DNA from 4 places in the Paenibacillus sp. NPDC056933 genome. Region 1 is predicted to be linked to each of the others. Evidence: riboswitches for the same ligand, from Rfam matches in the RefSeq annotation. Region 1 holds a riboswitch; each other region holds the start of a gene.

Region 1 (2,202 bases):
CCTTTCACAGGCAAAACAGGCAAAATCAGTCCTGCATGCCTCATCAACTCTTCTCCATGTAACCCTGTTGCAACAATGACGTTCTTCGATGTCATCGTTCCAATGGAAGTTTGGATCCCTTGAACTCCGTTCACATCCATATGCAAACGTACATCCTGTATGCCTTCCATAACCCTTGCACCTATCGCTTGAGCCGACCTGACATACGCCTGCGTGAGATTAACAGGAAGGATCTCGCTCTCGGAAGGTCTGTAATATGCACCATAGATATCCCTGTTTAACCATGATGCTTCCTGTTGGACAGAGACACGATCCCACCAAAAAGGTTCTTCAGAGGAGTTCGAAGATCTGCTATTTTTGTAATTGCTGACCTCACTGTATGAACGAAAGGGAGTAATAAACCCATATTGCTGCAAACCCATCTCCACTCCACTAAGTGAACTGATTCGTTCCTTCTGTTTATGAAGTAATTCTCTGCTCTCCTTCGCGAGCCTCGCCATAACGGCATGAGTGAATTCCTCACTGTCAGCAGCAAGCATCCCGGCGGCTGCACAGGAAGTTCCCCCAGCAATCCGCGCACGCTCAACCAGAAGAACATCATGGCCTCGGGTAGCGAGTTCACATGCGATGGCACAACCGATCACTCCGCCGCCTACAATAATGGTTTCAGCATGAAGATTGCCTCGAATTTCCGATCCAAGTTTACTCCTTGATACTGCTCTTGGATGATAACCTGAACGTTTCCTTATACTTCTTGCTCCCTCTCTCATGATCTCATCTCCTTGGTTCGGCGTACTTCTGTGAATCCGTGATCGCCCGCCGCAATGAAGCTGCTGCCAGTTCCGGGTTATTGCTTTTCCAAATCGTAGAGATTACCGCAGCCCCTTTGGCGCCAGCAGTTCGAATAGCAGCAATATTCTCAGTTCCAATCCCACCAATCGCGATCACTGGAATTGAAACTTTGGTGCATACCTCAGCCAACGAAGCAAGTCCTCTAGGCTCGCAATTCGGTTTACTGGGTGAGGCGTACACATGCCCGTAAAAGAGATAATCCGCCCCACGTTCTTCTGCAACTCTTGCTTCTTCCAGAGAATGAACCGACACCCCTACGCGAAGCCGATCAACTCTCCCCAGCTCCTTATCGTAGCTATGAATAGCAGCTTGGCCCCAATGCACACCACCAAACAACCCATGTTGAGCCAGCTGATCTGAGCCATTCATGATGATTCGGTTAGATGGAACACCCTTTTTTTTCAGGCTTTGGGCCCATTGCATCTGTTGCTCCAGGGTCAGTTTTTTTTCTCGAATGTGGATATAATCGACCCAGCGCCAAACATCCATGGCAGCATGCAAAAAAGAGTTCATGTCACCTTTCCCTGGTGAAACAGCATGCAGTTCGAATGATCGTCTTGTTACATGTTCGTGGAAGATTTTCGTCTTGTTCGCCCTCCTCTTGCATGTGATTACACTAATATAAACAACAAAAAAAGCCACTTCCGCAGGGGAGTGGCCACGAATTTAGAATTCATGGATCAACTGAATGACTGCTGCATACGGTTACTCACTGCATAACAACTACGGAACCCATAGTTGTAACAATGTGTATATGCATGTTTCACACTGCAGGCAACATCGCAATAAAATCAACGATAATTGCTCACTTTGTCATTAGTTGAAACGGCCACTTCCCTACGCTGGTATGATCCAGATCAGGTGCAAAGGGTCCGGAATCTAATTCTTCCATCTCAGCCGCATCGCGCGGCCCCCCTAGTGTTCATATGAAGTTGTAGCCTATGTTACCATAGACACCTTTTTTTGTCACCGTACATTTCCATGGATTACGTTGTTCATTCATTGCTTAGGTTTGATGTAGTTATAAAAGTAGCTGATCTTGTTCGAGGTTCGAAGATACATACTATTGTTTCTCGGACCAAGCTTCAACATCCCATGTTTTGGTTACCCAGCTTTCATAGAACTCAGGTTCATGTGATACGAGCAGCACGGTACCCTTGAATTCTTGCAAGGCGCGTTTTAGCTCTGCTTTGGCTGTCACATCCAAATGGTTGGTCGGCTCATCGAACAAAATCCAGTTGCTTTCACGCATCAGAAGCTTACACAAACGAACTTTTGCTTGTTCTCCACCACTAAGCGCGTTAAGCGGACGGGTGATATGCTCATTTTTCAATCCACATCGTGCGAGAT
Region 2 (2,202 bases), on a different contig from region 1:
CTCCGATCTTTTGGCACAATACCCCGACGGTTCCAGCCAATTGTTGCGTGACAAACTTGCGGAGCGGCTGGGTGTGCGTACCTCCCAACTGGTATTTGGCAGTGGATCGTTCGAGCTACTGACCCTTACCGCCCAAGCTTATCTTAATCCCGGCGAGGAATCACTCATTCCTGTGCCCTCCTTTAACTGGTATAAAGGTGCTACGCTGCTGGCAGGCGGTGTTATTCATGAAGTGCCTTTGGTCAACCATTCGCTGGACCTGGAGCAATTCCGGCAACGGATCAATGCTTCAACCCGAATCATCTGGCTGTGCAATCCGAATAATCCGACCGGAACCATTTTCACGGCAGATGCCCTGCTTGGTTTACTCGAACATGTTCCCTCCCATGTCGTGGTTGTCCTGGACGAAGCATATTATGAATTCGCGGAAAGCGAAGATTATCCGGATACGGTTAAGCTGCTGGAACAGTACAATAATCTGATTATTCTGCGGACCTTCTCCAAAATATATGGGCTGGCCGGCCTGCGAATCGGATATGGCATCGGGAATGAAAGCATCATTGAAGGCATTAACCGGGTCAAGCTGCCCATCAGTCTGACAGCCACATCCCAAGCCGCTGCTTCGGCCAGCTTGGATGATCATGAATTTGTCTCTCATTGCCTGCACTACAATCGTCAGGGACGGGAAACGTTAATGCAATCCTTTGATCAGTGGAAATTACCCTACATCCCTTCCGAAACGAATTTCATCATGGTTGATCTGTTACAGGACAGTGGCCCCATTACCAGAGAATTGTTGAATCGAGGCATCTCTGTTCGCGGCGGTGCCGAATTCGGCATGCCTACCTGGCTTCGGATTACGATTGGTACACCTGAGCAGATTGCCCGTCTGATCCGTGAGCTGGGCGCACTCATTCCCTAGTCGGTATATGACTTCTCCCTCATTCATTTATCTTCCTCACCACGACCTGCCTGATCCGGCTCTTTACATTCCGCTTCTTTATGATATATGCTGAGTACACAACTGCATATCTTGAACATTGCACTAGGGGAGCCTTGCGGCTGAGACGAATCGAACGATTCGGACCCTTTGAACCTGATCTGGATCATACCAGCGGAGGGAAGTGGAGCGGCCTTTCAGTAAGTGGATTTTTTCATGTTGATGATGAAATTTAATGTGATTTGAACTTACAGACCCACTCATTTCTCCGGAAATGGGTGGGTCTTTTTCGCGTTCTGCGGGCAGATCAGAAGGTGTAATTAGAGATCCCGCAGTTTGCTGTTTGTTTGATAACGAGGAGGAAAGGAAGCGAGAAAATGGGTGACGACATCACCATTCACAACATGAGCTATGCTTTCCCGGGAAAAAGGGATTCCCCCGTGCTCTCCAATGTGTCGATGCGTGTAGCGAGAGGAGAATTCGTCTCGATCATCGGCTCCAGCGGCTCCGGTAAAAGCACCCTCTTCAAGCTGCTGGCAGGCTTGCTTGAGCCCACCCACGGAATCATTGAAATTCCTTGGGTTCAAGAAGAAAAGCGACTGGGCCAGGTGGCCTACATGCCGCAAAAGGACCTCCTGTTATCCTGGCGAACCGTCATGGAGAATTGCATGCTCCCCTCCGAACTTGCTTCAGGGCGGCAGGATAAGGCAAGGATGCGAGCGGACATTCTCGCTGGGCTCGACAGATTTGGCTTATCCGGCTACACGCTTGCTTACCCGGACGAGCTGTCGGGTGGCATGCGCCAGCGTGTCGCGCTTTTTCGTACTTTGCTGACAGGCGGCCAGCTCATGCTGCTGGATGAACCATTCGGCGCACTCGATGCCCTGACCAAACGGGAGATGCATCGGTGGCTGCTGGAGCTGTGGGAAGGCCTGGGCAAAACCGTGTTGTTCATCACGCATGACATTGAAGAAGCTCTGCTGCTCAGTGATCGGATTATCCTGTTAACTCCGGTGGGCCAAGGCCAACAGTTGCAGGATCTGACGGTACCTTTGCCGCGTCCAAGACATTCGGACATGATCTACGAACCGACTCTCGTTCAGATGAGACGACTACTGGAGGAACAATTGCATGCGAGACGGTAATTTGAGAGATAGCATGAAGCATAGCGTAAGAGGTTGGCTTGCCCGTTATGGTCTGTTTCTTTTGCTCATGATCTTGCTGCTTGCCCTCTGGGAGTGGATTGTGCATATGGGATGGGT
Region 3 (2,202 bases), on a different contig from region 1:
CCCAATGACCATGAAAAATGACATAGCGAGCACACCCAGGATTTTGTTGGACTTGTCAAAAGGTAAGGAAAATGCAATTTTTCTCGCTACAGGTCCGACAATGAAGGATTCCACTAAAAACGCAATGATAAAGCACAATATGAATTGAAGCAGTATTTCAAGCGCGGACATCTTGCTCAATAACCCATTGTGCCATAAATTGAAGGTCATCATGACGACGACCATCCCTGTGCACATCATCATTCCAAAAACAATCTGTTCTTTCTTCGTTGTTGGCAATTCTCTCATCCTCTCTGTTTACCTTCGTAATTATAGAGATGACGACACCCTCCTCATAAGTGAACATTATGTGAACAATTATAATTTTTCCAAATTAAACTCTTATTTGACAACCTCGCAGCACAACCCTATGATATCCCTTAAAATGGTAGAAAAGATTCACTGAATATAAGGAGGATTTGGATTATGAGTTTTCAAAAGCGCATTGACCACGTCGGCATTGCCGTTCGTGATCTGGAGACCACACTCCGTTTCTATACGGAGATTGTTGGTCTTGAATTGAAAGACCGGGTAACCCATACCAACGGCGTCATCCAGCTCGCCTTTCTCGGATTCAACGGAAGCAACGAGACTGAGATTGAGTTGATTCAGGGATACAGCGACAAGCTGCCTTCCGAAGGAACAGTGCACCATTTTGCCATCCATGTCGATGACCTTGAGTCCGAGTACAACCGCATTAAGGCAACCGAGGCCGAGTTTATTGATGGAGAGATCATTACACTGCCCAACGGTTACCGTTATTTCTTCATCTATGGACCCGAGAAGGAATGGATTGAGTTCTTCCAGCGCTAAGCCATTTACTGACTGGACATGCATTGGCCTCTGGCCTATAATTACACCTAGTAATGCCCGTAACTTCATAGTTTCCCAGGGGAGTCGGAATAGGCCGGCTGAGAGTGTATCCCACCAAGATACTGACCCTTAGACCTGATCTGGATCATGCCAGCGTAGGAATCGGAGTATATCGAATTGGCCCAGCCTCTTTGCTGAGTGCCACATCTCTAACGCCTGCACGCGTCCCGGATTAACGGGGCGCTTTTTTAATGTTCTTTTATATAGCCAGAGAGCTAAAAAAAGTGACGTCATCCGGATCATAGCTGGTATAAATCTGTCGATTTATGCAAGAAGCTTGGATATGAAGCCAAGGAGTACCCCGCGCCACTGGCCGGACAACATGAAGGAGAGAAATGAAGATGAGATGGCGTAAAATGATGGGCCTATTGCTCTTGTGCGTGCTGCTGGTAACTGTTTCCGCATGTGGCAGCAAAGAAGCTGCACCTTCAGGAGAAAATGGCAGCAGCAACACCGAAAACAGCAATGAAGGTGACAACGCAGCCCTCAAGGATATTAAAGTGGTGCTGGACTGGACACCAAATACGAATCATACCGGCCTGTATGCGGCCGTAGATCAAGGTTTTTACAAAGCCGAAGGCTTAAATGTCGAGATTGTACAGCCAGGTGCCGGAGGCGCGGATACCATGGTGGCTTCGAACGAAGTGCCTTTTGGCGTAAGTTATCAGGAGAGCGTGACTCAGGCCCGCACACAAGGCGTACCACTCGTGTCCATCGCTGCGGTTATTCAGCATAACACGTCCGGATTTGCCGCTCCGGTGGATCGAAGCATCAAGTCCCCCAAAGATTTTGAAGGCAAAACTTATGGGGGCTGGGGCTCCCCGGTAGAAGAAGCCGTGATGCAGTCTATTATGGAAGGCGAAGGCGCTGATGTATCCAAAGTAAAAAATATTAATATGGGCGATGCAGACTTCTTCACTGCTGTGAAACGCGATATCGACTTTGCCTGGATTTTCTACGCGTGGACGGGTATCGAAGCCGAATTGCGCGGCGAACCGATCGACATGTTATATGTGAAGGATTATTCCGAAGCACTGGACTACTACACACCTGTACTCGTTACCAATGAACAGACGATTCAGAACGATCCCGAGCTGGTTAAAGCGTTCTTGAAAGCGACTTCCGAAGGATATCAATATGCGATCGAACATCCCGAAGACGCTGCCAACATTCTGATTAAGGCCGTACCGGATCTGGACAAGGACCTTGTACTCGCGAGCCAGAAGTGGCTGAGTCCGAAATATCAGGATGACGCACCGCACTGGGGTGAGCAGAAGCAGGAAGTATGGC
Region 4 (2,202 bases), on a different contig from region 1:
GTCAGCGGTCCCAGCGTATAGAACGGCGCCTCCTTGCAGATCTCCATTTGCAGATCGACATTCTCCTTAATCTTGTGCATCGGCACATGTCCCGGACCTTCGATCATCACCTGCACATCATGCTTCCAGGCAATCTGCGTGAGTTCACCAAGCGTAACCAGTTCAGCCATCTGGGCTTCATCATTGGCATCGTAGATGCTTCCCGGGCGCAGTCCGTCCCCTAGAGAGAACGCCACGTCATACCTTTTCATAATTTCACAGATTTCTTCAAAATGGGTGTACAAAAAATTCTCCTGATGATGCGCAAGGCACCATGCTGCCATAATGGACCCGCCCCGTGACACAATGCCGGTCATCCGTTTGGCGGTCATTGGAATATATCGCAGCAGCACGCCGGCATGAATCGTAAAATAGTCCACGCCCTGCTCTGCCTGCTCGATGAGCGTGTCTCGATACAACTCCCAGGTCAGCGCTTCAGCTTCGCCATTCACCTTCTCCAGCGCCTGATAGAGCGGCACCGTGCCAATTGGCACAGGTGAATTGCGGATGATCCATTCCCGGGTAGTGTGAATGTCTCGACCTGTGGACAGGTCCATCACTGTGTCCGAGCCCCAGCGCACGGCCCATGTCATCTTCTCCACCTCTTCCTCGATGGAGGAGGATACGGCAGAATTTCCGATGTTAGCGTTGATCTTCACGTGAAAATGACGCCCGATCAGCATCGGTTCACTCTCCGGGTGATTAATGTTCGACGGCAGGATGGCCCTGCCACTCGCCAGCTCCTGCCGCACAAACTCCGGCTCCACCCCTTCACGAATGGCAGCGAACTCCATCTCCGGCGTGATGATTCCCTGCCTTGCATAATGCATCTGGGTCACGCAGCGCCCAGCCTGTCCCCGCAGCGGTTTACCTCGTAAGCCAGGATATTCTTCGGCTCCAGCTCGCTTCCCGCCCGGTTTCAATCCGTTATCCTCCGGTTTTACCGTTCGTCCCTGGTAGGCCTCAACATCTTGACGCTCCGTTATCCAGCGGGTACGCAGCGCGGGCAACCCTGCCCGGATATCGGCATGAAATCCGGGATCAGTCATTGGTCCGCTCGTATCGTAGACACGCAGCGGCTCGTTATGCTCCACCCCTTGGGGAGTATTCGTGTCATGAAGGGCTATTTCACGCTCCGGTACAGCAATGTCCGGTCGTGAGCCCTGAATGTACACTTTGCGGCTGCCCGGGAAGGGCTGAACCCGTCCGGCCGCACCTGTACTCTTTTCCAACGGCTGATCCTGCTCGTCTTGTCCCATCGTTCTGTTCTCTGTACTCATCGCTCTTGTCTCCTCCTCATTGGTAATCGACTGGATTGATAGCTTTGTGCACAGTCCCGGATCATCCACAACACAGAAAAAGAAAGAGCGGTCATACGTCAGAAGATAAGGACATCACATTCCAAGTAATACAGACAGTGGGGCAAAAGCACTTCCTACCCAACGCTCGCGAGCCGCTCTGAGCACATGGTCCAAAAAACAGCTCTGGTATCGTCGTTCGCCTGTATACGGTATATAAAAAAAGCCGGTTCCCAAGGGAACCGGCCTATGTCCATCACCACTCATGCAACTCATGCAGGCTCCAGAGCGGAGTCCATCCATAAGTCACATATGTGGTGTTCGTGGTCGTATCGCCGATTACTTCCCTACGCTGGTATGATCCAGATCAGGTGCAAAGGGTCCGGAATCTCATGCGATTCCGTCTCAGTCCGGACAATTCGGACTCCCCCAGTAACGTTAACAAGTTGCAGCATATACGCTGCAGATCCATATTCAGTTATGCTGGCCTGTGAGGCCGTCCATTACAGAGTAGCGTATTGAAATAAAAAAGACAACCTTTATATTCCAGAAATCTGAAATCAGGACAGCATAAGCCCCATCTGTGTGGCAGCTTCCTTCAACACAGGTGCGTATTCGTGCAAGGTCTCCTGGGACAGGCGGCTAACTGGGCCGGATACCGACAAAGCGGCAGCGATATTACCTCTGCGGTCCATAATAGGGACAGAAACTGCTGCTGCTCCCGGCTCACGTTCCTCATAACTTGTTGCGTATCCATGCTCACGAATGTCACCCATCTGTGCTAGATACACTTTGGGATCGATAAATACAGGCCATTCCGGCCCATTCATCAGATCCTCACGGTCCTCTTCGGTCGCAAAAGCCA

Evidence for each region. Region 1 has a riboswitch for thiamine pyrophosphate ahead of ACFTRD_RS16145 (thiamine phosphate synthase). Riboswitches for the same ligand answer to the same signal wherever they lie in the genome.
Region 2: linked by a shared signal. The riboswitch ahead of ACFTRD_RS00060 (ABC transporter ATP-binding protein) and the one ahead of ACFTRD_RS16145 (thiamine phosphate synthase) in region 1 are both predicted to bind thiamine pyrophosphate.
Region 3: linked by a shared signal. The riboswitch ahead of ACFTRD_RS24745 (ABC transporter substrate-binding protein) and the one ahead of ACFTRD_RS16145 (thiamine phosphate synthase) in region 1 are both predicted to bind thiamine pyrophosphate.
Region 4: linked by a shared signal. The riboswitch ahead of thiC (phosphomethylpyrimidine synthase ThiC) and the one ahead of ACFTRD_RS16145 (thiamine phosphate synthase) in region 1 are both predicted to bind thiamine pyrophosphate.

The regions. Positions count from the first base shown of each region.
Region 1 covers NZ_JBHUQN010000002.1:264,773-266,974, forward strand. The annotation lists gene thiO (glycine oxidase ThiO) at 1-770, opposite strand, end outside; gene ACFTRD_RS16145 (thiamine phosphate synthase) at 775-1,365, opposite strand; TPP riboswitch at 1,670-1,779, opposite strand; gene ACFTRD_RS16150 (ABC-F family ATP-binding cassette domain-containing protein) at 1,916-2,202, opposite strand, start outside.
Region 2 covers NZ_JBHUQN010000001.1:8,973-11,174, reverse strand. The annotation lists gene hisC (histidinol-phosphate transaminase) at 1-922, shown strand, start outside; TPP riboswitch at 1,038-1,140, shown strand; gene ACFTRD_RS00060 (ABC transporter ATP-binding protein) at 1,318-2,085, shown strand; gene ACFTRD_RS00055 (ABC transporter permease) at 2,072-2,202, shown strand, end outside.
Region 3 covers NZ_JBHUQN010000004.1:138,483-140,684, reverse strand. The annotation lists gene ACFTRD_RS24755 (DUF2798 domain-containing protein) at 1-279, opposite strand, end outside; gene ACFTRD_RS24750 (VOC family protein) at 466-852, shown strand; TPP riboswitch at 920-1,032, shown strand; gene ACFTRD_RS24745 (ABC transporter substrate-binding protein) at 1,254-2,202, shown strand, end outside.
Region 4 covers NZ_JBHUQN010000004.1:460,304-462,505, reverse strand. The annotation lists gene thiC (phosphomethylpyrimidine synthase ThiC) at 1-1,298, opposite strand, end outside; TPP riboswitch at 1,665-1,778, opposite strand; gene ACFTRD_RS26190 (IclR family transcriptional regulator) at 1,898-2,202, opposite strand, start outside.